Regions from separate parts of the Calothrix sp. PCC 6303 genome, predicted to be linked through region 1. Evidence: predicted binding sites of a transcription regulator. Region 1 holds the regulator's gene; the other holds the start of a gene.
What was found. The regulator HrcA, encoded in region 1, represses chaperone genes, less so after heat shock. The targets are predictions, from matches to a motif close to TTAGCACTCNNGANTCNNGAGTGCTAA.

Region 1 (15,453 bases):
GTTTTAGTGGGAGACGTGCTAATCGGGATAATTGATCAATTGTTTCGTCACTAATTCTACGTCCGACAATTAGGGAACCTTTGATTGGTCCTGTGGTATCACTGGTGAGAATTGGTTGGGATGTAATCCAAATTGGACCAGTGGGTAAAACCATAATTCCTGTAGACTTAGTTGTCAAGTCAGGACGTTTCAGTAGTAAATCATCTTTTTTGCTAATGCGATCGCTTAATTCTTTGGGTATAGATAACATCACCTTTTGCTTTTCATCATACCCAGTCCCGTAAACTGCATCTCCAGCGGTATTGACGAAAAGCATATAATTTGCTTTTAATAAGCTTAACTGCTTGGGTACAAGGTTTGTTTTAATATAGTCAGGGTTTTTATCCTGAATGAACTTATAGGTATCATCCCACGCTGACCAATCTCCATAGCGATCGCTAAAACTTTCTTGACTTTGCAAAAGTAAGTTTTGCACACCTTTGAGAGTCTGTTGAGCTTCATTTTCTTCTGCTTTGCGAATACTCCCCATAAATATATTCGCAGATGCTAGATAAATAACACCAATCAAACCAGCTAAAGTTCCACTAACAATTAGTAAAGTTTTCTGTCTTAGTTTCATAATGCGATCGCGCCTTTACACAAATATAAATAAAATTGATCAAAAGTTTATATGATACCAATTTCGATAAAGAAGGCTACAGATAATTTTCTTAAGGTGAGATAGCTTTTATTTCCTCTAGCCAAATTCATCCGTCACAATCATTAACTAAATTGCTGCACAAATTACCCTACCTTTGAGTCAGCTAATACCAGTCAAAGATAAGGCTATAAATATAGAGTTCCCAAAAAAACATTCAGATCAACATTCCTAAACCTTATCTAAAGAACTCATATTTGATTTATGAAACACACTCCCTACATATACTTAAATTTTTAAGTGTAAAGCACAGGCTACGCCAACAATAATCAAATCGGATTCCTATATTTTGAGAACCGTAGTTTGTAACTCAAAATTGTGAGTAGGCGTAGCCAACCCTACGGACTTATGCTACTCTTCGTAGCTTGCTTCTCCGCAGAAGTGAAGCTACTTCCTGTCTACCTGAGATCCCAATGGCAAAACTCCACTTTCCATGATGGATGAGGCTTATAACTGCTATGAAAAAGACGCAGCACTGCTACGTCTGTATATCAAAACTTATGCCTAATTTGCAATTAACTTTGATCTAATGACAAGGTATAGTTGTACTTGACCCCAGGGTTAAAGGTTCCTATCCACAACTTATAGGTTCCAGCTTTCCAGTTTTTATCATTAATGTTGGCATCTTTACTCCTTCCTGTGTCATCACCACAACGGATTATATTATCGTTGGGACCCTGCACCAGAATAGTTGTGTCAGAACCACCACTATTAACTTGCATTTTTAGCTTAGGAACGTCTTGTTTTAAAATTAAAATGTAGTCAGGGTTAGGATCTGCAAAACCAATACAACTATTATTATTGCGATCGCGGTTTTTAATCGCCGATAACGAATAGGAACCACCTGTATATCCTGATACAGACACAGACTCTTTGCCGCTATTGGATACTAAGGTGATAGTCCCGAAATTAGCTGTCTTCGCAACGGCAGGCATGGTGAAAAGTGTCAACAAACCGAGCAATAGTCCGCTTTTGAACCGATTTTGCGACAATATGCCCTTCATAAGTCGAAAATTAGCCATTAGTCGGGGGCGATTTCGCTCCATTCCAGCCCTCCAACAAAATTTATGAGTATTTTTATACATCGATCTTAACTAGTCATGACATGTAAGTTCTTGGGTGTTGTGACAGATATAAATCTGACACAAATCAGTTACCAGTTATCAGCTATCAGTTAACAGTTATCAACTTTGTTCACTGTTCCCTGTTAATTGTTAACTGATTTAAAAAGGATCCCACCTTTAAGTAAATTGCTTTCCTTGCCGTAGCTGCTGATGGTAAGCGATCGCATATCCTCTAAAAAGGGCTTGGCTACAACCTTTACTAACTTCAATATGGGTAGTTGCTTTTCCAGAATCTCTTTACTTTTTACCCAATCTATGTATATATAACCTTGGTTCGGCTTGGGAATCACAGCGATACTTTTTTGGAAATCGGAGTTTTTACCAAATGAATTATCTTTGGTAGTGAGGACTTCGTGCATCGTTTCTAGGGAAGATGTGAAAACCTCATAATTGCCAATGGTGGTATGCACTCCATAGGCTTTTGCTTCGATGCTAAAATTTTCTTTGTTTTTACTGGATTTTTTACTATTGGCGGTGATTTTAGTCCAAGTGACGATGGATTGATTATCTAAGGTAAAAGTGGTTAGACTCAATCCGTTGCGAGATGCGATCGCGTCTAGTTGTAAAATACCATCAGCAGTAGCAGGAGTTTTTTCTGCCACAAAAACCCATTCTGAACGATTTTGTTGGGGATTTGGCAATAATGCAACTGCATATTCACCTTGCACCCAGCTAAATACGTCTTTCGCTAAGTCTATTCCCCAAAGGTTTTGAATTTCTGCTAAGGGTTGGACAAAATTATTCAAATTGACATCTTTCTTACTAGATAATGTCCCTACCAACTGTTGCCAATATGCAGCTAAATTTCCGTTACCCACATTAGCTAAATCTGTTCCCGACACCACCAGACTCACCACAGGTGGAATATACTCCAGCGCACCCACAGGTTTTGTTAATTCTGCTGTATCTTGGGAAACTTCTTTAGGAGTAAATGCAGCAGTTTCAGCCAACAAACCTTGGGAATTTAAAGCTAAGGAAATAATTTGACTATCAAAAGTTTGTACAGGCAACTTTAGTCCCTGCCATTCTGCCACAGCCGGAAGATTTAAATATACAACCCCAAAGGCATCCTTTGAAACCTGTTTTGCTGCCTCAACATATTCTGGCGCAGTAGTCAAGTTTAAATCAGGTGCTTGGACATTATTCACAGCTTCCCGTAATACCTTAGCATCATTAGCAAACAACACATATTTATCACCCACCACCGCACCAGCTAACATTCCTTTTTCTAATTGGGAATTATCAGAAATCAACTTGATACCTGCATATTCTTCCACACCCAAATCAGCACCCGCTAGTACCCGCTTAGAAAAGAGTAGTTGAAGAAATTCCTGGCTTTTTTCAGGTGCATTAGTGGCAAGTGCCATCAAATATCCCGGCTGTTTACCATTATCAGGGTCGCGGTCGATATCTAAAGTAGTTACAGCCAAAGTAATTTCATTTCCTAACCAAGGTTCCACATCTTGGCGATAATTAACACCAGTATTTGCAAAAAAACCTGTCTTTAATTTGCTAAACTGTTCTTTACCCAAACCCTGTAACCGTTCTACATTTCCTTGTAGAGACACAACTACAGGTGCTTGTTTGGACACGAAAATCGCAGCACCAGGTTTACCAGTGGTAATATTAGCTGCAAGTACACTTTGGTAAGGGAATTCTCCACACACAAACAAACTCATTAGCAGCGCAATGAGATTTATCGCTAAAAAACGGAACACTAGGCATCTTCTCATAATCAGTTATCAGTTATCGGTTATTAGTTATCAGTTATCAGTTATCAGTAAGATTTAGATTCTGTAGCACACATATACTCTGTTCGCTGTTCCCTGCACCCTGTTCGCTGATAACTGTTAACTGATTTAAGCGATCGCTCAAATTTTTTGTCAAGATAAGTAAGAGGATTGTTTACACAAATTTTCATGACAGATCAAAATTCCAGCCAGTCTTTTACCCAAGTTACCGTTGAAGAATTTACACAACGTCTTGCTACAGCGGATAATCAGCCTCAGCTAATTGATGTCCGTGAACCCCAAGAAATTGACATCGCCAGCATCGACGGCTTTATTAATTTACCATTGAGCGAGTTTGCTAACTGGTCAGACCAAATACATTCTCGCTTCGATTCCAATGCCGAAACCTTTGTTCTTTGCCATCATGGCATCCGTTCAGCCCAAATGTGTCAGTGGTTGGTAGCCCAAGGATTTACAAATGTTCACAATATTGCTGGCGGCATCGCTGCCTATTCGACAATCATAGACTCATCGATTCCGCAATATTAAAGGAAATGTAGAGATTAGTTGTTGGCTGTTAGCTAAAATTTCTTTACTCCTTCACTCCCTCACTCCTGTTAAGTAATTCCCACACATCAGCAGTTACACGGTAGCAACAGTTCAAATCGCCAGATACTTTAGTAGTGAAAAAGACATTGTTTCCCAAGCAATCGTGAAAACATAAAAGATGGGGAAAGTGAGAAGGAATAAACAAAGATTATTTTGCCCTCATATCTCTTAATACTTTTGTTACGCATGATCTGAGCTTGCATCTGTTTTTTGCTAGCATTGAATCAGACTTTGGGGCACAAACGTAACTTTGTTTTTAGCTTTTGTAAAAAAAATCGAATAATTTATTTTCTTCGGCTACATATATTCCATCGCTATCCACCCGAAAGTTGTTCGTTCAAAAATATTTTTTAAATTTTCTTAAGTTTTGCTTCAGCAAACACACCCTATGCAAGTCCAGTTAACTCACCGACAACAGCACATACTTTGGGCAACAGTGCGACACTACATCGCTACTGCTGAACCCGTAGGTTCCAAAGCTTTAGTAGAGGAATATAACCTCGGAGTTAGTTCCGCCACAATCCGTAGCATCATGGGGATGTTGGAAAAAACTGGGCTTTTGTATCAACCTCATACCTCAGCTGGGCGAATACCCTCAGATTCAGGTTATCGTCATTATGTCGATCAACTTGTAACTCCCAGCGAAATCTTGGTGCAACAGGTAGAACAAGCTTTACAGAAACGTTTGAAGTGGGAAGATTGGAGTTTGGAAGCGCTTTTACAAGGTGCCGCTCAAATTTTAGCGACATTAAGCGGATGCATTACTTTAATTACAATGCCGCAAAATAGTACCGCAGCTTTACGACATCTACAGCTAGTACAAGCAGAAGCGGGAAGAGTCATGTTGATTGTTGTCACCGATAGCTACGAGACACACTCAATCTTGATGGATATGACAACTGTAAACCGAGTTAGTGAAGCAGATACAGAGGTAATCGATCGGGAGTTACAAATTGTTTCAAATTTCTTAAATAGTCATTTACGTGGTAAGAATCTTTTAGAGTTGGGTAAACTGGATTGGACACAGTTAGATCGAGAATTTCAATGTTATGGAGAATTTCTCAAAACTTCCCTAGTTGAACTGAGTCGTCGCACTCACAATCCATCTACCACCCAAATTATGGTACGTGGTGTATCAGAGGTTTTGCGTCAGCCAGAATTTTCGCAATTACAGCAGGTACAAACCATCATCCAACTATTGGAGGAAGAACAAGAACAGTTGTGGAAGTTGATTGTGGATGAACCAGAAGAAGATTCTGCCAAATCCCGTGTCACCGTCCGCATTGGTGCCGAAAACACATTACAACCAATTCGCAGCTGTACATTGATCTCTTCTACATATCGGCGTGGTACAGTTCCAGTAGGTAGTGTCGGAGTATTAGGACCAACTAGGCTAGATTATGATAACGCGATCGCAGTTGTTGCCGCAGCCGCAGAATATCTATCAGAAGCTTTTAGCTAAGTTGTAGCTATCCAAAATTCACGCAAAATCATGAGATTCAAGATAATATCCATTAGGGGGGAACAATCGTTTGCCCTGAATTTGCTGAGGTATAAAAATTAGATGCGTCGCAGGCTAACATATACTTTCCCACAAAACTAGGAAACCAGAAAATCTACCTATTGATTCTCCATTTTGTAGTCACTAACTCATCGCACTTAATATTATTCACAAAGTTAGAGGAAACTTCATTATTACATGATAGATTCTCTATAATCTCTGAAGCTAGACTTTCATCCTCAGCTTTTCCCATCCCCGATAAAACAACATCATCTTCTTGATTTTCTCTTTCGGATGACTCAGGATCAATTAACGGTAAAGTAACAGTTACAGTAGTTCCTTCATTAATCCCAGGACTACTCAGGGTAATTGTTCCCCCCATCAACTCAATTAAGTTACGGGAAATTGCTAATCCCAAACCTGTACCACCAATTTTACGTGAAGTGGCATCTCCAACCATAACAAATGGACGGAATAATTTTTGCTGTTGAGATAAATCAATCCCAATTCCTGTATCTTGAAATGCAATAATTACATGTGGCTTTGCATTGATTTCTTCAATACTAGTAGAAATTGTAATACTTCCAGTTTCGGTGAATTTAGTTGCGTTTCCAATTACATTAATAAATACTTGCTTTAGTTTAATTGGATCGATATTTACAGGAATTGAATCCAACATCATAGGAATATTTAATTTTAATCCTTTTTGCTGCACATTCACCGACTGTAAATTAATAACTTCCTTTAGCAAATTATGCAGATCAACAGGTTCCAAAAATACAGAAAGTTTACCAGCTTCAATTTTGGAAATATCTAGCAAATCATTAATTAATCCCAAAAGATGAATAGCAGTTTCATCTGCACGCTGAAGAAATTCTAATTCCTCTTCTCGATCATCGCATAATCCATCCCTAACAATCCGAATGCTATTAATAATAATATTCAAAGGATTTCTCAATTCGTGCGATGTATTTGCTAAAAATTGACTTTTAACTTGATTCGCATCCTTAGCATCTTTCCAGGCTATTTCTAATTCTTCTGCCCAATTTTTTAGGCGTTCTACCATCTGACCAATTGCTTGGGCAAGTTGATTAAATTCACGAATATCAAAATCATCAGGTGAAACTGCTTCTGGAGATTGATTTGAATGAGTTTTTAAAGCATAATCTCGTAACTTTTCAATTGGACTTGCCAAGTAATTAGAAACATATAAAGAAGCTACTATGCTTGCACCAATTAAGACAACCGTTAAAATAAATAAAACTAACTTGATTGTTCCCAATCCATACAACACATTATCTAAAGTGGTTACATCTAGAATAATCCATTTCTGGGAAGAAGATACAGTAACTGGACTAGGAATAGCAGTGTAACCAGCAACTAGTTCTTCCCCCTGTTTTTCAAAAAAGAAATGTAAATATTTCTTTTTCCCAGAAATGGCATTTCGCACAATCTTTTTTAAACGAGAAGCATCTACATGCTGAGCAATATTAGTTCCAATCCTTGTGGTTATAGGATGTGTCAATATTGTACCGTCTTCAGATATAACGACAGATGAACCTATAAACAATCCTGGTTGCTTTCTAATTTTCTCTTGTAGTTCTGATTGAATACTCAAAACATAATTTGGTTCACCATTCAAATTATAAACTGGGGTTGATAGGAGTATTTGCAATTTATTTTTCATACTCGGATCAGCGGTATTAATATTTGTATAATTTTTGGGAGGGATAATTACTTTAGCTTGAATATCTGTACTGTTATTCAGCTTTTTGACTTCATCAATAGCCCTTTCACCGCAGGTGCTGGCAATCACATCTTGTGTTTTTAGATCAATTAGTTGAATACACTCAAGGTGTTGTGGAGATTCTTGAGTTATTTTGTTAATGAATTCTTGAGCTTCAGCCGCTGAACCTGAGCGAATTTGAGTAGCTTGACTAATACTAAGTAGATTAATTTTGAGACTACTAATCGTATCAGCAATTTTTTCGCCCTTCATTACAGCACTTTCAGTGAGATTTTTTCGAGCCGTTTCTAGAAGGCTATCGCGTGCTTTTTGAAAGACTGCAAACTCACCTATAAATAAAATAGGGACTGACAGAAATAAAATTCTGGATGTTAAAATGCGACGGAATGATAATTGGCGGGGTTTAGCCATTGGTAGTCTCTCTCGGCATCTCCAAACCACAATAGCAATGATATTTAAATTTAGCAGTAATTGTCATTAATTTATGATTAATATCCGCTAATTATAGTGACTGATGAATTAGCTATTCAGCTTCAACTATATTTCAACTTAATTTGATTGGTAAAATTTTAGAGTGCCTAATTAAGCATGTGACTTTACTAAGAGTATCACAGGTTAAAAGTCAAAAAGTATTTCCCTATGTTAATCACAAAATGGATGAATACTTATTGTGCGTTGCCTGGAACCCTTCTAAATTCATACAATTTATACATTTTACATTTCTCATGCTCCTGCAAGTAAAGGTTTTTTTATTTTGACTCAGGATTTTTCAGAATCGAGGGTAATTGAATAGTCATAAATCAGCTTTTTCCGACGTTGTAATTGAATCGTGATTCTGCCTGATTTTACTACCACCAATTTATTTTGATGTATAGTTTAGCTGCTGATAGCTCAATACTTTACTACTTTAACTTTGGATTAAAATCTTCAACTAGATAATTATTTTTTGCCACCTACTGCTCAGTTATCAATGCAAAAATGTGGTTTACCATAGCTAACTGGTGCTACTGCTGACAAATATAAACAAATATCCTAGTAAAATCAATGATGCAACATCGACCCTTTGTAACTGTAATTCTTGCAGTGAGTGTAGATGGTAAGATATCAGACTTTAGGCGATCGCCTGCTCGGTTCGGCTCAAATACTGATAAAGCACACCTAGAAAGACAGATTTCTGCCTCTGACGCTGTACTATTTGGTGCTGATACGCTTCGAGCCTACGGCACAACACTAACTATTACCGATCTAGATTTGCTACGACACAGAAAAGAAGCTGGTAAGGATGCTCAACCGCTTCATCTAATTATTACAGATCTAGCTAAGTTAGATCCGGAAATTCGCTTCTTTAATCAGCCAGTGCATCGCTGGTTAATTACCAGTCAGCAGGGGGCAAATTTTTGGCAGAATCGCTCAGAATTTCAGCGAATTTTGATATTTGAGAGTGATTGTGGTCAAATAGACTTGACAAAAGTACTTTCATGTTTACCGAATCTAGGTATCGAACGTCTTGCTGTACTAGGTGGAGGTGATTTGGTGGCATCGATGATAAAAGCTGATTTGGTGGATGAATTATGGTTTACTGTTTGTCCTTTGATTTTGGGGGGTATTGCTGCACCCAGTGCGGTAGCAGGTATGGGTTTTTTGGCTGATGTTGCACCCCGCTTACAGTTGCTTGAAGTAAATCGAGTTGAAGACGAGGTTTTTTTACATTATCGAATTAAAGAAAGAGTTGACATATTCTAGATATAGAGTGTTGTTCGTTTTTATCAAGTACACCTTTATCAGGTCTAACTTGTGTTTAGGAAACCTAAATATCTGTATCTAATAGCAGGGAAACTGGGTCATAATCTGATTTGAACTGTTTACCCAAATTTAGGCTGTGAACCTATGATCATGTTTCCATAGACGATAATAATGGATATTTTGGCTTTTTGGTGCAAAAATCTGGTTTATTATCGTAATTAAACGGAAAATGTACTGATTTATGGCTCTTATTGTCTTAAGGGTGTGGAAATTTTCCGTGACTGATGACAATTATGCAAATGGAAAACCGACACTGAATTTTGCCTCTCTTGTAGACAAATATCCCAGTTGCTTAAAAAGTAATAACTAAGTGGAGATGCAGCACTGCTACATCTCCACTCTGAATAAGATCAATTTTAATTGTATTAGTCCTAAAACGAGAAGCCGGAAATAAGGGGCTTTTTTGTCCATGTCTTCGTCTAGCAAAATTGACTTGGCACAGTTGCTATCCTCTATATATCTTCAACTTCTAATCTTGCAGCTGTAACTGCATCGAATGCGAAGGCTACGATTATCGGCATTGGACACTTGAATATATAGGTCGAAACTACTGCCACGCAAGTAGCCACCACAGCGGAAACTGACCAGATTTTTTCTTGGGATGTCATTCCTTTCTCTTGCTTGATAGCTCTTAATACTTTACCGGGAATTGGCTCAGGCATGACTGCTCCTGGGGGAAATGCCCAGTAATTATTTCGTCGCTCTTCAAATAAATCAGTCCAGCCGTTATCTTCACACCATTCTTCAACCCATTGGTTACAAAAGTGATTCATGAGACGAAGGCGAGAAATAGAACTTTGCATAATTTATTGAGGACTAAGGGTTGGCGATGAAGCGATTAGATGGTCGCTAACAGGTTTGGTAATGGAAACTTATAGATATCAATTAATCAACTTATGTCAAGTTTTATGAAGCAGTTATAATAGGTTTTATTACGCGGATAGACCGCTGCTTTACAACTATAAGACTAACAGCAAAATGGGGTGCTTCAAGCAAAAAGAAAATAAACTTTACTTAACTCTTGTTGGCGATATAATTCGCAATAAAGATGATATGAGAAAAATACTAGCGATAACTGTGGCATTGACTCACAAGTCTTGATATATATCAAAAAATAGAAAATATTAAGTTAAACTAAAGAGCTATTCTTGGCAATAAATGATGAATTTATGCTTAAAACATCAATGGTTTGATCTTTGATAAATTTGCCTACCAGTAGATATTTTAAATTTGTCGCTAAAAAATTAGAAAAAGCCTTAAGTCTATATACTGAGATTATTGATTTTTATGAAGATTGAGATTCTAGTCTTTGACTAGATAATCTAATTTTCTAGGGATAAAGTGCTTAATTTACCTCTATGGTTACGGAACTACTCTTGATCCCCAAAAATGACAAAAACTGATGTGTATAGTGTGAAGTTACAAGCTGTAAGCTGAGAAAAGCAACCTACCTGATCTAATTAGTTATGTTTTGGCGAAAAGTTGTAGTATTGATATTAGTCATAGATGCATTTTTCTTGACATCTCCAGCATTGGCAGACTGGACACACCCACTATCATTTAGTAATGCCCAATTAGCCCGTCAGGATTTTTCAGGACAAAGCCTGCAAGCAGCCGAATTTTCTAATGCCAATATGGAATTAGCTGACTTTAGGGGTGCAGATTTACGAGGTGCTGTAATGAGTGCATCAACTATGACTAAAGCCAATCTACATGGAGCAAATTTAGCAAATGCACTAGTGGATCAGGTAAACTTAACAGGGGCGGATTTAAGTGATGCCGTCCTTCAGGAAGCGCTATTGCTGCGTGCGATTTTTACTGATGTAAAGATCAATGGTGCAGATTTTACAGATGCAATCTTAGATGGTGCACAAATTAGAGAATTGTGCAACATAGCTAGTGGTGTAAATTCTCAAACTGGTGTTGAAACTCGTTATTCGCTAGGGTGTAAATGAAGCGTGTTGGTGTAATTGGTGGTGGACAGTTGGCTTGGATGATGGGTGGTGCAGCGAAAAAGCTAGGAGTTGAGTTGGTAGTCCAAACTCCCAGTCCTGATGATCCGGCTGTTGCGATCGCATTATTGCAGAAACCAGTCCAAAAGTTCACAAGATACGATTTAAAGTCAGACTTTTTTGTGCAAGCAAGGGTTGATGATGCCATTGCCACTGCTGAACTTGCGAAAAAAAGTGATGTGATTACCTTTGAAAATGAATTTGTTGATGTGGAAGCACTGTCGATTTTGGCACACAAAGGTGTTTGCTTTCGTCCGCGACTCGAAGCTTTGGCACCCTTGTTGGATAAATACCACCAACGCTGTTACCTCAAAGATTTAAATTTACCCGTTCCTAATTTCCTCCCTTTGGATAGTGAAGCGATAATTGCATCAAGTGATTCTGGCTTGACACAATTAGGTTTCCCTGTGGTTCTCAAAGCTCGTCGTCATGGTTATGATGGACAAGGAACTTACATTGTCAAAAACCTAGGACAGCTAAAAGAAATCCTTGCCTCCACTCACCACTCTAGATACTCATCCACACAACCGATATATCTATTGGAAGAATTCATTCCCTTCACTCGTGAATTAGCTGTTATCGCAGCTAGATCAGTAAATGGAGAAGTTGTCATCTATCCAGTGGTAGAGACTCAACAAGAGGAACAGGTATGTCGGCGAGTTATTGCCCCTGCGGATATCTCACCCCAGGTAGCAGCCCAAACTGCCAATATAGCTTGTACTTTACTCAATCATTTAGAGGTGATTGGAGTCTTTGGAATAGAACTATTCCTGACGGCAGATGACAAAGTGCTAGTGAATGAGATAGCCCCAAGAACCCATAACTCTGGACACTTCTCCCTAGATGCTTGCCAGACTTCTCAGTTTGAGCAACACCTACGAGCAGTTTGTGGTTTACCATTAGGAAACACTGCTCTAAATTGTCCAGGTGCAGTGATGGTGAATCTCTTGGGATATGAAAATTCTCAAAGTGATTATCTGTCAAAGCGTCAACAAATAGAAGAAATACCCCAAGCACATCTCCATTGGTACGGGAAAACCGAATCCCGTCCTGGACGCAAATTGGGACATGTAACTGTTATATTAGACCAGTGTCGGCGAGAACATGCGATCGCAACAGCCCAACAAATAGAATCAATCTGGTACCCGACTCAAAGTTAGGCAAAGTCATGATTAAATCAAAAATGGTAAATTTTCCTTTAATCAAGACACAACATGATTTTGGAAGGTTATAATGGGGTTGTTGTACTGTGACGTTGGTGACTGCCATCAAGTTTTTTGATCTATAACTTGAAGCAAAAGGGAGCCTTACAATTCTCGTGGCAGTATACCGGGCATGTACCCGGAAACTTTAAACGGAGGAACTGGTTCCCACCTGGATTTTCCAGGTCAAAAACTTAGGTAAAACGGCGTTGCGGTACACAATATTTGAAGCCTTCAAAGTTGATAAAACTTTGGAGGCTTTAATTATTAAGTCTCGACACCTCAACCTGTAATTTGTATTATTTGTATAAATTGAGTCTAAATGTAATTTGAATAACAGTTAAGATTAGTTAAATTAGCCAAATTTTGGCTATAAACAGCAAAGATATTATACATAAAAGTCGATTAATGTCGATTAATAAAGAGTTTCCAGCTTCAGTCTGTAAATTAGACAATGGATTAACATTCATTCATCAACAGATTACTGCGACTCCCGTTGTTGTGGCTGATATTTGGGTGGGTGCAGGTTCAGCTTTAGAATCTCAACCGTATTTTGGCATGGCTCACTTTTTAGAACATATGATCTTTAAAGGTACTGCCAAAGTCGCACCAGGAGTATTCGATAGAAATATTGAAAACCGAGGTGGAGTAAGTAATGCTGCTACTAGTTATGATTATGCCCATTATAATCTGACTACCGTATCAGACCATTTGGGGGAAATATTGCCACAAATGTTGGAAATGTTGCTTCATCCAGCAATTCCCGATGATGAATTCAATCGAGAACGAGATGTAGTAATAGAAGAAATTCGTCAAGCACAAGACGATCCTGATTGGTTAGGATACCAACATTTAATTAATAATATCTATCAACATCATCCCTACGGACGTTCTGTTTTGGGAACTGAGTCGGAATTGATGCAAAATTCACCTGCCGCAATGCGAAATTTTCACGGAAAATATTACCAACCGGAAAATATGACTGCTGTAGTTGTGGGTGGAATTTCTCAAGCATCAGCGTTAGAAATTGTTGGTGAGACGTTTTGTGAATTTACCAGTGATTGCTATGGGTTTTTACAGCCGGAAACAACATCAAAACCAATAATTACCGGAATTAATCGTCAAGAAATTGCTATCCCTAGATTAGAACAAGCTAGGTTAATTATGGCTTGGGTTTGTCCTGGAGTAGAAAAATTGAGGGCAGCTTACGGGATGGATTTGTTATCAACATTATTAGCAGAGGGACGCACATCGCGCTTAGTGCGGGATTTACGGGAGGAACAACAGTTAGTTCAGGGAATTTGTAGTAATTTTTCTCTGCAAAAGGAATCCAGCTTATTTACAATTACTGCATGGTTGGAACCCAAGAATATTGAGACTGTGGAAGCTTTGATTTGCTTACATTTAGAAAAGCTACTTTCAGAAGGAATTAGTCAAGCTGAATTAACTCGATGTCAACGCTTGTTGTGCAGTGATTATGCGTTTTCTACAGAAACTCCCAACCAAATAGCTAGCTTGTATGGATATTACAGTACAGTTGCCCAACCCGAAATTGCTGTAACTTATCCGCAGCAAATTTTGTCGTATGATGTCTTAGAACTGCAAAAACTCGCTAATAGTTATCTTTCTCCAGAAAAATATACAGTAACTGTGATGAAGTGAGATGTAATTGTCTCATCTCTACAAAATAACCTCCTAATTTATGACAACCTTGCCAAGAAACTCCCATATTCACAGAACTGTTTTAGATAACGGAATTGTGGTGTTATTAACAGAGAACCCCACTGCGGATATCATAGCCGGACGAATTTTTATCCGTTCTGGGAGTTGTCATGAACCATCAGAAAAATCAGGTTTAGCTCATTTGCTATCGGCATTGCTAACTAAGGGATGTGACGGACTTTCTAGCATGGAAATTGCCGAGCAGGTGGAGTCGGTAGGTGCTAGTTTGGGTACAGACGCAAGTGCTGATTATTTTTTGGTGTCTCTCAAAACGGTAACGGCAGACTTTGCCAACATGTTAGCGCTAGCTGGGAGAATTATGCGATCGCCTACTTTCCCAGAGTTGGAAGTAGAATTAGAAAGACGGTTAGCACTTCAAGATATTCGCTCCCAAAAAGAACAACCTTTCAGTATTGCTTTTGAACAATTACGCTTGGCAATGTACAAAGATCATCCCTATTCCCAATCAGGGTTAGGTGATGAAAAAACCATGGCAAGTTTAACCCGCGATGATTTGGTGAAATATCACCAAACCTATTTTCGCCCAGATAATTTAGTAATTAGTATAGCTGGTAGGATTAAATCTAGTGATGCGATCGCACTAATCCAAGAAGTCTTTGGTGATTGGCAAGCACCCATTAACCAACCAATTCCAGGTTTAACTGTATCTGAGATTGATACTGCACCCCACGCTATTAGCACATTTCAACAAACCCAACAGTCAATCATCATGCTGGGTTATCTCGCACCCGCTGTTGATTCTCCTGACTATGCTGCTTTAAAACTATTATCAACCTACCTAGGTAACGGACTTTCTAGCCGCTTATTTGTAGAATTACGCGAAAAACGCGGTTTAGCCTACGAAGTTTCCGCATTTTATCCAACTCGTCTCCTTACTGCCTCATTTATTGTATATATGGGGACTGCACCGGAAAATACCAGAATCGCTTTAGACGGTTTGAAAAACGAAGTCGATTTACTTTCGTCTGCTCCTCTGTGCGATGATACAATCCAAGCAGCAAAAAATAAAATTCTGGGTCAATATGCTTTGGGTAAACAAACTAACGCCCAAATCGCCCAAATTTATGGATGGTATGAAACCTTGGGACTAGGTATTGACTTTGATATCCGCTTCCAAGAAATGATTAGCGCTGTTAATGCAGAACAAATATATGCTGCTGCTTGTCGGCATTTACTTACACCTTATGTATCAATAGTTGGACAAGAGGAAGCTGTGAGGAAGGCAATTAAATCAGGTAACAGCAAGCAGTGAACAGGGAACAGTTTCAACACCTTAAGGTCTATT
Region 2 (15,453 bases), 2.2 Mb from region 1:
TGTCAAATGTTTGAACAAAGCATAATGCTGAAACACAAACCCGATATTCCGTTCCTGTACAGATTTGTGAGTGGCATTTTTACCTGTGATGTAGATTTCCCCTGAACTAGGAGTTTCCAATCCCGCAATCATTCGCAACAATGTAGATTTACCAGAACCTGAAGGTCCCAACAATGCCACCAATGAACCAGTTTTAAATTCCAAGCTCACATCATCAACTGCTCGGAAAGACCCGTAGTGCTTTGATACGTTTTCTACTGCTATACCCATAGGAAATCCTCCAATAAACTGATATCTTTAATACTACCGCTAGTTTATCGGAAAACAGTATTTATTAAAATAAAGTGTTTGTAGAGATGTAGTATTACTAGATCTCTACCATTAGTTATCCTGCAATTCAAATAGTGAATTAAGTAGGTGGGTAGAAAAAATTATCGTTCTGGTCAGGGAGTAGTGAGTAGTGAGTAGGGGTAAGCGCAAACAAGGCGTGTAGCTTTGCTTCCGCCTTAGTTTGTAAGAAGGCTTTGAGATGAATTTACATTCTGTTACATAGTTCCGTTTATTTCCGCCTACTTACTTAACCAGAATTTATTCAGCATATATGAGAATAACCCCCTAGTAGTCTCTCAATTTTATTTTGATGATTATGTAGACATCCACAATCCTGTAGAGACGTAGCAATGCTACGTCTCTACAACCGTCATTTTTATCTTGACAGACCACTAGATAAATCTATGGGGTTTGGAAGTTTATTTAGAGAGTCTTTAATTTGGAAATTTTCTAACTCCTAAACTATCAATTTAATTTTTATTCCACTTCTTTGATCCGGGTTTTGCGCTCTAAAATCTCTTTTAAAACCAAAGTAACAACAGCTAACAATCCTAAAAGTACAGCAGCCGAAAAAGCTGCTTCTGTTTCATACTGTTTGTAAGCATCTTCGACGAATAACGGTAAACTTTGAGTTTTATCAGCAATATTTCCAGAAACTACAGAAACAGCACCAAATTCACCCATCGCTCTCGCGTTAGTTAAAATTAAACCGTAAAGTAAACCCCAGCGAATATTGGGTAAAGTAACTCGCCAAAATATTTGCCATTCATTCGCACCCAAGGTTTTTGCTGCTTCTTCCTGTTCTGCACCTAGTTCTTCTAAAACCGGGATTACTTCCCTGGCTACAAATGGCATACTCACAAAGGATGTGGCTAGCACCATTCCTGGAAACGCAAAAATGATCTGAATACCATGCTCTTGTAACCAACCACCAAACCAACCTGTACGTCCGTATAACAAGACAATCATTAAACCTGCAACTACAGGTGAAATTGAAAAAGGCAAGTCAATTAGACTCAAAACAAAAGCACGACCGGGAAATTTGTTCCTTGCGATCGCCCAAGCTGCACAAAGACCAAATACCGTATTTAATGGGATCGCTATAACTGCTAAAATCACTGTTAACCAAGCAGCGTGGAGAAAGCTAGCATGGGTCAAGTTAGCGAAAAATGGTCCAACTCCCTTTTTAAAGGCTTGGTAAAAAACATTGATAGCTGGGATATACATGACTAATCCCAAGTATGCGATCGCTATACCAATTAAAATCGCTGGGGTGAACCTTTCCCAATCAAAACCCTGTTTCCCGTTCCTATCTCGCGTCATAGCGTCTTCCCCAAGCTTGCAAGAGATTGATTAACAACAATAAAACCAAAGAAATGGTCAACAATACAACCCCAATCACAGTTGCACCCGAATAGTCATACTGTTCCAAACGTTGAAAAATCAACACTGGTGCAATCAAATCTTGATATGGTGTGTTAGAAGCAATAATTACCGTTGAACCATATTCCCCAACTGCACGGGAGAATCCCAACGCGACACCAGTTAAAACCGTGGGAAACAAAGGAGGTGCGATTACTTTCCAAAATGTTTGCCATTTGGAAGCACCTAAACTCCAAGAAGCTTCTTCCACTTCCTTTTCTAATTCTTGCAGTACAGGTTGCACTGTTCGCACAATGAAGGGTAAGGAAATGAATAGCATTGCCACCGCTAACCCAGTTCGAGTAAACGATACTTTAAAGGGTAATAGGGAGCCAATCCAACCATTCTGACTATAAACCGTAGCCAGTGTTAAACCTGCTACCGATGTTGGCAAAGCAAACGGTAAATCTATTGAGGCATCAATAATTCTCTTAAATGGAAAATCATAGCGTACCATCACCCAAGCAATTAAGGTTCCAAAAAAACCATTAACCAAAGCAGTCGCAACTGCCGTCACAAATGTGACCTCGTAGGCAGAAAGGGCAACCGGACTAGTGGCAATCTTCCAAAAGTTAGCAGGAGATTCCGTAGCTGCTTTTTGGAACATAGCAAGGATGGGTATAAACAACATCACCGTCAGGTAAAAAAATGTTATTTTCCAAGTCCAAGAGGATTTAAGTACCTGGTTGACAATATTATTAGGTGATGGTGTTTTTTCTCTACGGGGGTTTATCTGCTGCGGAGGAGTTGGAGAAGATGATACAGCCATAATTTCCAGAATTAAGAATTGGGTTGAGAAGTCTGACTATTAGCTTCCCACAGAAGGCAAAACTTTAACCAACGGTTTCTCTATCGGAATACCGCGATTAGTTCGGTGACATAAATATTACAGTTATAAGATTAAAAAATCAATAGATTTATCCACTATTTACCGATTGATCAATAGTAGAGTAGATTTTGGCTAAAGCTAGAGTTTAGAGTAATCGATTAGGCTGTAATTCTTCCCCAGACTTTTAATTATTCCTAATTTTCGGACTTTTAATTTCGTCACTAAGCCTATTTGCAGAAACGTGATGTATCTAAATATTTATCAATATTTTGTTACAAAGTACGGCTAACGCTGGATAATTTTGTTGAGCTTTGAGCTTGTCTGATATTGAGTCAAAGGGAGATTTGTAGTAGTTGATAGTTAAAAGCGATCGCACAAGTGGAAAATGCCCTATCCCCCTTACAAAACTTACTTGCGACTTGTTTCACCGAATAGGTAGAGGGGAAGGGGGCTTCCTCATCAGGGGGAGTAAGCCCTACCCATCCGCGCGGAGCGTCTCGTAGACAGAGCTACACCCTTCTAGGACGCTCTAAAAGAGTGCGGAGTCTGAGAGTCTTCTCCCTTGCTCCCGCTCCCCTGCTTCTTTTCACTCTCCCTTATTCACCTTGGCAACACCTTTATCAATTACAGGCATTCTAGCTGCTCGAATACGCTGCCAGACAGTAAAGCTTAAAAGGATTACAATCGCCACCGCAGTGATCAACATTTGGAGAAATGTTAAATGCTGGTAATACATTGCCAATAGATTAGAAATCAAGGCAATAGACCACATAGTTAACGCTGCGTAACGCTGTGATAATCCCCAAGCCAATAGCCGATGGTGTAGGTGATCTTTTCCGGGAGTATTCATCGGATTTTTACCCGCCATCAATCGTCTAATTACAACCTGAGTTGTATCTAGCACTGGTAATAGCAGAAATAATACTGAAGGTACCAAACCAAAAATCGTCGATGTTTGCAACTTACCCAAAATAGCTGTAGCTGCTAGCACATAACCAAAAAAGTATGCACCAGCATCACCCATAATAATGCGTGACGGGTGGAAATTATGGCGCAAAAATCCTAAAGCACCACCTCCTAAAGCTGCCAAAACTAAAGTTGCAGCTGCCCGGTTTTCACCAGGTTGAGCGGAGACAGCCAGCAAACTCATCGCGGTAATAAAACCCACTCCCCCAACTAAACCATCCATTCCATCCATCAAATTGATGGCATTGGTGATTCCCACCACCCACAGAACCGTCACCAAAATAGAGAGGGTTGAGTCAATGGGAGTTCCCATAGCAACTTTAATACTGATGCCATTGGCAACCAACAACAATGCAGTCAGGATCTGCACTAACAAACGAACAGAGGATGGTAAGCCGAATTGATCATCAATAAAGCCCACCAAAACTAGGATGGAGCCTCCTAGTAAAATCGTTAATACCTGAACTGGTACATTTTGAAATTCAATCGGACGTAGTAAGCTAGCCAGTACTATCGCAGCGATTACACCTGCATAAATCGCCAAACCTCCTGCATTCGGTAATGGTTCGCGGTTGAGTCGTCTAGCATTGGGTTGATCTGCCCACCCAACTCGAAGTGCAAACTTCCGAACGGTGGGGATCAAGCGCCAAGTCACAACCCAAGCTAATAAAAATGTAAACACCACTGCCAACCAGCCGGAACCGCTAGGTTGGACAATTCCCAAAGCCTGAAGAAATCGGTATATATTCATCCCCTGAATCAAGCATTACTGCTAATCCAACTGAGCTTCAACTGTATATTAATCATTTTTTTCACTTTTTTTTGGTATTGATTTGGTGTTGATTCACAATTTGACGGTTTTTACTCCTTAGCACTCTGGAACGTTGAGTGCTAAATTGTCTAGTGTAGGGATTAAAAACTGGAATATGGCGAAGATAGTAGCATTTAATGACGAATCTCGGCGCGCTTTAGAACGAGGAATCAACGCTTTGGCGGATGCCGTAAAAATTACATTGGGACCAAAAGGACGCAATGTGCTTTTGGGGAAAAAGTTTGGCTCCTCGCAGATTGTCAATGATGGTATCACTGTTGCCAAGGAAGTTGAATTAGAAGACCCTCTAGAAAACACTGGTGCGCGTCTAATTCAAGAAGTTGCTTCCAAAACTAAGGACGTTGCTGGGGATGGTACCACCACCGCCACAGTCTTAGCACAAGCGATGATTCACGAAGGCTTAAGAAATGTTGCCGCTGGCACCAACCCAATTAGCCTTAAGCGTGGTATTGACAAGACTATCGAAGTACTGGTGGAAGAAATTGCCAAAATGGCAAAGCCAGTAGAAGGTAGTGCGATCGCACAAGTTGCCACAGTCAGTGCTGGTAACGATGAAGAGGTCGGTGCTATGTTGGCTTCGGCGATGGAAAAAGTAACCAAAGATGGTGTAATTACAGTTGAGGAATCCAAATCCCTCACCACCGAGTTAGAAGTCGTCGAAGGGATGCAAATTGATCGGGGCTATATTTCCCCCTATTTCATCACCGACAACGAACGGATGACAGTTGAGTTTGAAAATGCTCGAATTCTGATCGTTGACAAAAAGATTAGCAATATCCAAGAGTTAGTTCCTGTTCTCGAAAAAGTTGCCCGTGTTGGTCAACCTCTGTTAATTATTGCCGAAGATGTTGACGGCGAAGCATTAGCGACTTTAGTTGTCAACAAAGCCCGTGGTGTTTTAGCAGTATGTGCAATTAAAGCCCCTGGTTTTGGTGAACGTCGCAAAGCAATGTTAGAAGATATTGCTGTTTTAACCCAAGGACAAATGATTTCTGAAGAAATCGGCTTGAACTTGGATACCGCAACATTAGAAATGTTGGGAACAGCTCGTAAAATTACTATAGACAAAGAAAGCACCACAATTGTTGCCGCTGGCGAAAATAAAGAAGATGTGCAAAAGCGCATCGCTCAAATTCGTAAGCAGTTGGAAAATAATGATTCCGACTATGACCAAGAAAAATTACAAGAGCGGATTGCTAAGTTAGCGGGTGGTGTAGCTGTAATCAAGGTTGGTGCGCCAACTGAAGTTGAGCTTAAAGATCGTAAATTACGCATCCAAGATGCCTTAAACGCTACTAAAGCCGCCGTTGAAGAAGGAATTGTTCCTGGTGGTGGTACAACTTTGATTCACTTATCTAAAAAGATTGAAGAAATCAAGAAAAATCTCACCCCTGAAGAAGCAATTGGTGCTGACATAGTTGCCCGCAGTTTAGAAGCGCCCCTGCGCCAAATAGCTGATAATGCTGGTGCTGAAGGTTCTGTAATTGTAGTTCATGTCCGTGAATCGGATTTAAATATTGGTTACAATGCTTCCACAGGCAAATACGAAGATCTAATTGCGGCTGGTATTATCGATCCTGCCAAGGTTGTGCGTTCAGCACTACAAAATGCCGCTTCTATTGCCGGAATGGTTTTAACTACCGAAGTTGTAATTGTGGAGAAACCCGAGAAGAAATCCGCTGCTGCCCCTGATATGGGCGGTATGGGTGGTATGGGTGGCATGGGTGGTATGGGTATGGGCGGCATGGGTATGGGCGGTATGGGAATGATGTAGAATTTCCATCTGCTTTACCTATGGTTAATTGTGATTAACCCCTAGATTTATTATCATTAGTTCCAGAGCAGTTTGCCTAAATTCGGCAAGCTGCTTTTTTGCTGGCTGTTTTTTGGTGCTTGTAAACCAAATGTCAATTATGATTCCAGGGAAAGAGGTAAAATACCTGATTTACGGATATTTTTCGTAGGTGCTAACCCGCCCTTGTGTAAACTTGGAAGTTCAGACCACATGCAGACGCAACTATTAGCCTATTTTGAACCCACCATTTTATGACTAGAAAACTTCACCTAACAACGACTAAAAAATCGAAAAAAAACCGTAAATATAGTAGCCGTCGTCACCTTGTTAAAAAAAGTGAAAATGAAGAAGAAATTCAAGATTTTTATCATCATCCCGGAGAAATTCCTGGAACTCTAAATATAGCCGCAGATGCCGTTAAACCAAAGATTAGGTTGATTGATTACAACGAAATTTATTTAATTGATAAAAAAGATTTAACCCCCCACGAATGTGGAGAATTTTTAGATACAGAGTCAGTATCCTGGGTAGATGTTCAAGGACTAGGAAATATTGAAATTATCCAAGCTTTGGGGGATATCTTTGAGTTGCATGATTTAGTATTAGAAGATGTGATTAATATGACGGAACGTCCTAAAATTGAGCATTATGAAGACCAGCTTGTGTTAATTGCCAGAATGGTCATGCCCAAAAAAAAGAAATGTGGTTTTCATAGCGAACAAGTTAGTTTTGTTTTGGGTAAGCATTATTTGTTAACTATCCAAGAAGAACCAATTAGGGATTGTTTTGGAGCAGTCAGACATCGAATCAAATCGAATCGCGGTGTCATTCGCAAATATGGGGCTGATTATTTGGCTTATGCACTTTTGGATGCAATCGTTGATGGATTTTTCCCCGTTTTAGAAAAATATAGTGAACGAATTGAGGATTTGGAAGAGGAAGTAATTTTGAATCCAACTCGTAGAACTTTGCAAAAAATCTATCGAGTCCGCAGAGAGTTGTTACAGTTGCGACGAGCGATTTGGCCACAACGAGATGTCATTAATGCTTTGATTCGTGATAGTGGAGATTTGATCAGTCCTGAAGTACGGGTATATTTACGAGATTGTTACGATCATGCGGTACAAGTTATTGATATGGTGGAAACTTATCGAGAATTGGCTTCAGGCTTAATGGATGTATACTTATCCGCAGTCAGTAATAAAATGAACGAGATTATGAAATTCTTGACTGTGATGTCATCGATTTTTATTCCTCTAACATTTATTGTGGGGATTTACGGGATGAACTTTAATACGGAGAAATCACCGTATAATATGCCTGAATTAAATTGGTATTGGGGGTATCCACTTTGCTGGGCTGTGATGATTGCGATCGCGCTTTCCCTAATGTACCTATTCTGGCGAAGCGGTTGGTTTGACAATACTATTCCTCCTGAAAATAATAAATCCTGAGCAAAAATCCCAAATATATCGTTAAAATCTGTAAACTTATCCAGGGAGTTTAAATCTCAAGCTATGGCAAATATCGCAAGTGCAGATAATAATTTACTTGTTATGACTTTCTACATTATTGGTATATCTTATACCTTTAATCGGATGATTGATTCTATCGATGAAAAAATAAATTTTACATCGCAAAAGGATATTATTTCTGAACAATTAAAGGAACAAAATATTCAAGATGATGTGGGTATTTCTTTTAAACTAGGTGCTACTTATAGCCTAGGTGATCTGAAAGAACTATTGATGTTTGTGGAGAATAAATCTGAAAATTTAGCTGTATATGTTGATTGGGATAATAGTTCCATAGTTGTGGAACATAGTAAACAATCTTATCGAGTGATTCGCAAATCACCCGATATCACCCGTGACTTGGCAGTTCCCCAAAGCCCCAGCTTGGTAGCTCCCAAGAAAACACTCACCACAACGATTACTGCTGAAAATACATTTGAACTTGATAAAGAAAGTGGAACTTATAAGGCGAATAAGGTAATTGTTGATATCGCCTCATTAGAAAAAAATCCTGTGAAAGCAAATAGAATTCTCTTTAAAAAGTTTATGAATGAAGAGACTACTTTGCAGTTTTCATTACAATTAGTCCTAAGAATTTCAGAAGTACGCGCTGGTTTACAACCGGGCAGTAATAAACCACCTATGTGTATTGTTAATTGTCCTTTCGTAATTAGAAAGTTGCCTTGGACATATGCTTTACCTTGGAATAAAAAGAGATAGGAGAACGATTGCAGCGGGGATACAACCAAACGAATCAACTTATAGTCTCACTATCCCCCGCTCATTTCCTGTTGTTGAATTAACGCCATCAAAGATTACACTTGATCATGGGAGGGAGTAGGCGTAGGTAGTTACAGATTAGTCATAAAAGGCTAGTTTGAGGAAAGTCCGGGCTTCCGAAAGACCAGACTTGCTGGATAACGTCCAGTGCGTGCGAGCGTGAGGATAGTGCCACAGAAAAATACCGCCTAATTTAGTGAACGGTGAACAGTGAGCAGTGAGCAGGTAATACTTGATAACTGATAACTGGTAACTGCTAACTGATGAGGTAAGGGTGCAAAGGTGCGGTAAGAGCGCACCAGCAACATCGAGAGGTGTTGGCTCGGTAAACCCCGGTTGGAAGCAAGGTAAATGGAGCTATGGTTGGTCTTTTTCCAGTTCCTTTGATGAGAGCCGCTTGAGGCATTTGGTAACAAATGTCCCAGATAGATGACTACCCTTGTAATCTGGAAGTATGAAGAAATTTAATACTTTGAGATTTTGAGAACAGAACCCGGCTTATGTCCGACTCTCTCCTTATTAATGTGTTAATTTTTATCCCAGAAATCTTTTTTTTGTTGTATTCCGCTATATTTATCCCTAAAGATCATATCGTCAACCTAAAGTTATTTAACAAAGTTTGGGGGTTTTATTCCCTAGTAATCAATGACGGCAGGGGGTTGTGTGTCGGGGCGGCAGCAATAGGTGTGAAAACTTCCCCCACAAATGTGCCTTGTCTAAATCCCCGTTAGAAAACATACTCATTACTCATTACTTATTTTTTAATGTCCCTTGCATACCCGCGTCGTCAGCGACAGCTTGAAAATTTAATCAAAAAATTGGGTTTGTCTGTGCAAGCACCCATACGATGGAATCTGCTTGATATGGCATTAACTCATCCTACTGCTTCAGATACTGCCAACTATGAACAGCTAGAATTTGTCGGTGATGCTGTAGTTCGCTTGGCGGCAGCGGTTGTGTTGTGGGAAAATTATGCTGATTGTTCGGTTGGAGATTTTGCCGCAATTCGCTCGGTGCTAGTAAGCGATCGCGTTCTTGCTCAATTAGCCCGTTCTTATGGTTTAGAATTATATCTACTGGTGGCTGGTAGCGCCACTACTGATCAAGTTGGACAAGAATCACGCCTAGCTGACGCTTTTGAAGCGGTTCTCGGCGCTCTTTATCTAAGTACAAATAATCTTGAACTCATCCATCCCTGGCTTGATCCCCATTTCAAAAGCATGGCTGCTGAAATTCGTCTCGATCCCGCTCGACTTAACTATAAAGCTGCTCTACAGGAATGGACACAGGGACAATATAAAGTTTTGCCTGAATATCGAGTGATGGAAATCCATCAGCCTACCCACAGTGAAGAACGTTTTTTTGCAGAAGTTTTACTGCATGGTTCTAAGCTTGGTGAGGGTAAAGGACGCTCCATCAAGGCTGCGGAACAAGCTGCCGCCAAAGTAGCATTTTTATCTGTCAGCCCTCCGCAAAAAGACTGAGCCGCATCATCAGATTTAAGAGTTATGACTGAGGAGTTCCTTTGAAATCAAGCAGATCCCCGATTAATGGGTGATAAACACTATATTTCAAGGGAGTTAACTTGTAACTTTTAATTTCTAAATAAATGGTTAATTTAACGAAAGTGGCAGTAGTCGGGGTTGGACGTTGGGGTGTTCACTGGTTGCGAAATATCCTAGAACATTCTCAAGCTGAATTAGCTGCGGTGATAGATCCGAATCCTGAACGCTTAGAAACTGTAAAGCGTCAGTACAAGTTGAGTGATGAGATTTTACTCACAACCGATTGGCAAGCCATACAACAAATATCAGGATTAACAGCGGTAATTATTGCGACTCCTGCTACAACCCACTACCAGTTAATTCGGGATGCATTGAATTGGGGGTATCATGTTTTGGCTGAGAAACCCTTGACTTTGGATGCGGGTGAATGTCAGGAGTTGTGTGAATTAGCACAGCAACAACAATTAGTTTTGATGGTGGATCACACTTACTTGTTTCATCCAGCAGTGGAACGAGGTAAACAGATAATGGAATCCGGAGATTTGGGGGATTTACGCTACGGTTATGCAACTCGCAGTCATTTATGTCCTGTGCGTCAAGATGTGGATGCTTTGTGGGATTTAGCTATTCATGATATTGCAATTTTTAATACCTGGTTACAGGAAATACCCGTAAAAGTACAGGCAACAGGGATGACATGGTTACAACCAGGATTAGCTGATGTAGTTTGGGCAGTATTGACTTACCCTAGTGGGTTTCAGGCGACAATTCATTTATCTTGGCTGAATAATGATAAGCAGCGACGCTTAGTTGTAGCTGGAAGTCGAGGGAGTTTAGTTTTTGATGAGATGTCGGCTATATCCCCGTTGATGTTGTTGCGGGGAGAATTGCAACAGCAAGATGGTCAATTTATCCCAACAAATCAAAGTCAGCAGGTTTTAGAAATTGAGAAAAGTGAACCGTTGCGAACAGTATGCGATCGCTTCCTGGCTTCAATCACTGCAAATACTGCTAATGTGGTTTCATCAGGTTGGGTGGGTAAAGACCTAGTGGAGGTACTTTCAGCCTTAACGCGATCGCTTCAGCAAGGGGGTATGCCAATATCGGTAGGACAACCTCGCTCAAATGGCAGCTAACCTAATACCTTAGGTTATAGCTGTTTCCCACAGGTTTAATAAACGGAGAGGGTGAGATTCGAACTCACGGATACTTTCGCATCACTCGATTTCAAGTCGAGCGCATTCGACCACTCTGCCACCTCTCCAAATAAAACCGTCAGCAAGTAGCTGTCGGCGGGTCAGTTAAAATATCACTGACAAAAAACAATTATACATCATTATCAAACAGTTTGCACCACTTGATTAGATTTTTTGTACAAAATTTCCTCTCTGACAACAGTACAATCCTTGCCAACCCAGACTGATCCTGCTTGACAAACAGATCCATTTTCCATCTCCACAAGGGAAAAATTCCGCAGTTTTTCGTCATCTTTTGTGACAATTCGCGGTACACTAGCCGCATTTAGATAAATAGCACCTTCGGGACTTCTAAATAAACGTCTGCGGATTTCCTTTTTGGTATGCCTCAATGTATGGTGCATATGCCCGAAAGTCACCAGCGAAATATTTTTACCTGTTGTCATACTACGGGAAATCGCCTCTGCCAAATCAGGATCGCCATAATCCCCTCCAATAGGGTGCCAATCCTTACCACAAGGGTCTTCTGGTCTATCTCCTAACCCCGACGGACCATTATGACTCAGAAAAATAATCGTTTTGTGTGCCGCACTTTTCACAGCTTCAAAAATCTTCATCGCCGATTCTTCCTGATCTTGGACACCATAACGCTCTCGACAAAGATCAGCAAACTTCCATTCTGGACCACCCCAAGTAAATGGACGACCTCCCACAACAGTTAAATCGAAATCGGGAAAATCCAGTTTGCTATAACCCACATGGGTTTCACCCAATATATCTAGTTGTAATTGTACCCAATCTTCCTGAGTGCGGTCATAGGGACATTTTTTCCGTCCCCATTCAGTTGCGCTATACCATGCGTCGTGATTTCCCATCACTACTGCCTTGGGAATGTCCAGGGATGCAACTCTTCGTACCACATCCACAGATTCATTCCCAAAATCTCCAACAAACAGTACTAAGTCCACTTCCAGAGCTTTTAGGGCAGCTGCATCTTCATCTTCCCACTGGTCGTGAACATCTCCAACTACAGCAATTTTTAACATTTTTGAAGTTATTGTCTCACTCGTCATGCCATAATCCTTTCCCATCTGTCTCCAGCATAGGCAACCCAAGGGGATTTTGACATAAATTTATCGAATCGAAAAATAGGATCTGGGATTAAAAAATAAGTAATGAGTAATAAATCCCCCAGAAGGTTATCGCTATACGGACAAAGACTACGAGGACGCAAGGTAGGCTCTTGACTCCCTGAAAAAATCCTCAAGATTTAAATGGTAATTATAGGTACTTCTTTTTGGTAAAAAGTACTATAATTACGATTAGGGACTTCAAATTAAATAATTATCTAATTTTTGATTGTGGAACAGAGAGAAGTTGGCGGTGTCGGTTTCCGTCCCGCCAAACCTCCGAGCATCCCAATCTTTTCGAGCAAGATGCCCAAACCACGGGATATTTTATTTTCTGGAAGTCCCTTACAAAGTTGATAGTGTAATGGACATCTCGGAAAACGATTGTAGAGACGTAGCATTCCTACCTCTCCACAAGGATTTGAGACAAAGTGTAATTAATTTCTGGAGATGTATTAGGAGATGTATACATAATGCGATCGCTCTTAGCATTCGGTGGCGATATAGCGTCAGCGAGCCATAACTACATAAGCTTACTTGTATTTTAATAAAAATTAGACTTTTTGAATAATCAATAGGTGACACCAAACCGTGTTTACAACTGCACTACCTCAACGTGAAAAAGAACAACTGGGTACATTCCCATTAGATTTATTTACAGCAATTACAGAATTAAAAAAAGAACTTAATGCCGTTATATTGGCACATTATTACCAAGAACCAGATATTCAAGATATCGCCGATTATATTGGGGACTCTCTACAATTAGCCAGAGCCGCAGCAGAAACAAATGCCGATGTAATTGTTTTTGCTGGTGTTCATTTTATGGCAGAAACCGCCAAAATTCTTAACCCTGATAAGCTGGTTTTATTACCAGATTTAGATGCTGGGTGTTCTTTAGCTGATACCTGTCCACCTCAAGAATTTGCAGCATTTAAAGCCGCACATCCCGGACATTTGGTTATTTCTTATATTAATTGCACCGCCGAGATTAAGGCGATGAGCGATATTATTTGTACCAGTTCCAACGCCGTAAAAATTGTCCAACAAATTCCCAAAGAACAACCGATAATCTTCGCACCAGATCGTAATTTAGGGCGTTATGTGATGGAACAAACTGGACGCGACATGGTACTGTGGCAAGGTAGTTGTATTGTCCATGAAACCTTTTCCGAAAAGAAAATTGTCCAGTTAAAAATTGCAAATCCTGAAGCTGAAATAATCGCTCACCCAGAATGTGAAGCATCAGTTTTACGTCACGCTGATTACATTGGTTCTACAGCAGCTTTATTAAAATATTGCCAAGACAGTAAAAGCAGTAAATTTATTGTGGCAACAGAACCTGGAATTATTCACCAAATGCAAAAGGTAGCTTCAGAAAAACAATTTATTCCGGCACCACCAGAAAACAATTGTAATTGTAATGAGTGTCCATTTATGCGTTTGAATACGATGGATAAGTTATATTTAGCAATGAAAAATCGGACACCAGAAATTACCATGTCTGAGGAAATTCGCTCTGCTGCATTGCTGCCAATGCAGAGAATGTTAGAAATGAGTAAGTAGAAATTAGTTCTCGATCATGGCTGTGAGAGTATTTAGATCTGCGATTTAATTATATAAGTTAAGTCGCAGACCTAGAACAATAGATTTCAGCTAAATCAAAAAATAAAATAGACAAGATAAAATTGATACTTTTCTAAAAATCTCTCTCACCAATCTCTTGACGTGATTCAATCACTAGTTGCATAGTTTCTATAGTTAAATCACGAATATCTTTGTTAATAAAAACTGCACCTTTTGCACCAAATGAACGGTCAAAAATAGTTACATTTCGAGGATTTCCGCTGACAAATCCTTGCATAAACTTAATCAAGCTATAATTCACGGTATCCAGGAACTTGGAATTATTTTCTGGTACCATACAGGCAACCCCCTCCCGTGATAAAGGTAGACTGGGGACAATTTTAAACGCATCGGGATTTTTTTGAGTTCTTAACCATCCTTCAGAAAGAATTCCATCAGAAGCAAATGCATCAATTTTTCCTTGTTGTAAAGCTGAATATGCTTGATTACGAGTTGGAAAATAAACTAGCTTTGCTTGGGGTTGGAAGCGTTTCATCGCTTGCTCGTTAGTGGTTTTTGAGAGTACACCAACTTGTTTAGCAACAAAAGATTCAGCAGAATCGAGATTACTATTTTTCTTGACTAATAGTTGCGTACCTGTCACAGCGTAGCTAACCGAAAAATCAACTTGCTTATCTCTTTCCCAAGTAAAGCTACTGGCATCACAAACAATATCAACTTCATTCTTGAGAATTTTCGGGATCCTTTCTGCTGGGGAAAGAGATACTAACTTCAGTTGAATTTTTTTACCTAATTGCTTTTCTAATTGTTCCTTCATCAACACCAACATATCTACCGAATAGCCTGTGAGTTTCCCTTTGCTGTCAGCATATGCGAAGGGAATCGCATCTTTGCTAGTACCTGCGGTTAAAACTCCGGTGCGGTTAATTTTAGCCATGACGGTTTCAGCATTAGCAGGGAGAGATATCACGCTTGAAAACATAACACCGAGGCATATCAGGGCTGTTTTGGTATACATAATTATTTTCTGTGTAAATACTATCAGAATCCAAAATACAGCAATTTTAGCTGTTTGGCACAAATTTAATACCTAAAGCTACAGTCAGTTATCGACTTTGGTGATAAATCGGGGTTTGATTAGGTTCTATGATTAACAATATAGAGGAAAAATAAAATTGTTAATTATGAATATTTGGACAATTAAATATTAATCATGAATATGATTTTTTGACAAATAAGTCATCATCAATAACTTCACTTTTTCGTAATTTTATTTTAGTGAACTTTGCGGCAAACTAATTAAAGTATAGAATTCAAAGTGGTGTTGTGCTAACAGTCTTGTTTCTCCGTAGAGATTGTTAATAACCTACTTTAACTGTGACAAATACTGTCATAGCTATAAAAAAACGAATTAGTAAGCTAGGAACTGATTCAGGTTTTATAGATGATGGTAAATACAACAGCATACGTTTTAATTGAGTAAAAGAGAGAAATTCTACCTCAAGAGAAGGTCTCTACAGGGGTTTCAATTTGAGAAAATTTACTTGATTTACCTGAAATCTGCTAT

Region 2: groL (chaperonin GroEL) is a predicted target of HrcA. The motif match lies at 4,416-4,442, and genes of this name have one in related genera.

The regions. Positions count from the first base shown of each region.
Region 1 is NC_019751.1:6,543,771-6,559,223, forward strand. It holds gene CAL6303_RS28720 (CHASE4 domain-containing protein) at 1-619, opposite strand, end outside; gene CAL6303_RS26625 (hypothetical protein) at 1,213-1,701, opposite strand; gene CAL6303_RS26630 (DUF3352 domain-containing protein) at 1,905-3,554, opposite strand; gene CAL6303_RS26635 (rhodanese-like domain-containing protein) at 3,741-4,100, shown strand; gene hrcA (heat-inducible transcriptional repressor HrcA) at 4,549-5,622, shown strand; gene CAL6303_RS26645 (sensor histidine kinase) at 5,777-7,819, opposite strand; gene CAL6303_RS26650 (RibD family protein) at 8,453-9,151, shown strand; gene CAL6303_RS26655 (hypothetical protein) at 9,664-10,014, opposite strand; gene CAL6303_RS26660 (pentapeptide repeat-containing protein) at 10,678-11,166, shown strand; gene CAL6303_RS26665 (5-(carboxyamino)imidazole ribonucleotide synthase) at 11,163-12,383, shown strand; RNA gene ssrS (6S RNA) at 12,465-12,647, shown strand; gene CAL6303_RS26670 (M16 family metallopeptidase) at 12,834-14,087, shown strand; gene CAL6303_RS26675 (M16 family metallopeptidase) at 14,128-15,420, shown strand.
Region 2 is NC_019751.1:1,983,883-1,999,335, forward strand. It holds gene CAL6303_RS08130 (sulfate/molybdate ABC transporter ATP-binding protein) at 1-270, opposite strand, end outside; gene cysW (sulfate ABC transporter permease subunit CysW) at 808-1,653, opposite strand; gene cysT (sulfate ABC transporter permease subunit CysT) at 1,640-2,521, opposite strand; gene CAL6303_RS08145 (MraY family glycosyltransferase) at 3,168-4,298, opposite strand; gene groL (chaperonin GroEL) at 4,474-6,153, shown strand; gene corA (magnesium/cobalt transporter CorA) at 6,426-7,628, shown strand; gene CAL6303_RS08160 (hypothetical protein) at 7,692-8,408, shown strand; RNA gene rnpB (RNase P RNA component class A) at 8,522-8,985, shown strand; gene rnc (ribonuclease III) at 9,233-9,952, shown strand; gene CAL6303_RS08170 (Gfo/Idh/MocA family protein) at 10,078-11,109, shown strand; tRNA gene CAL6303_RS08175 (tRNA-Ser) at 11,153-11,237, opposite strand; gene CAL6303_RS08180 (TIGR04168 family protein) at 11,313-12,242, opposite strand; gene CAL6303_RS29820 (hypothetical protein) at 12,518-12,700, opposite strand; gene nadA (quinolinate synthase NadA) at 12,891-13,865, shown strand; gene CAL6303_RS08190 (amino acid ABC transporter substrate-binding protein) at 13,999-14,904, opposite strand.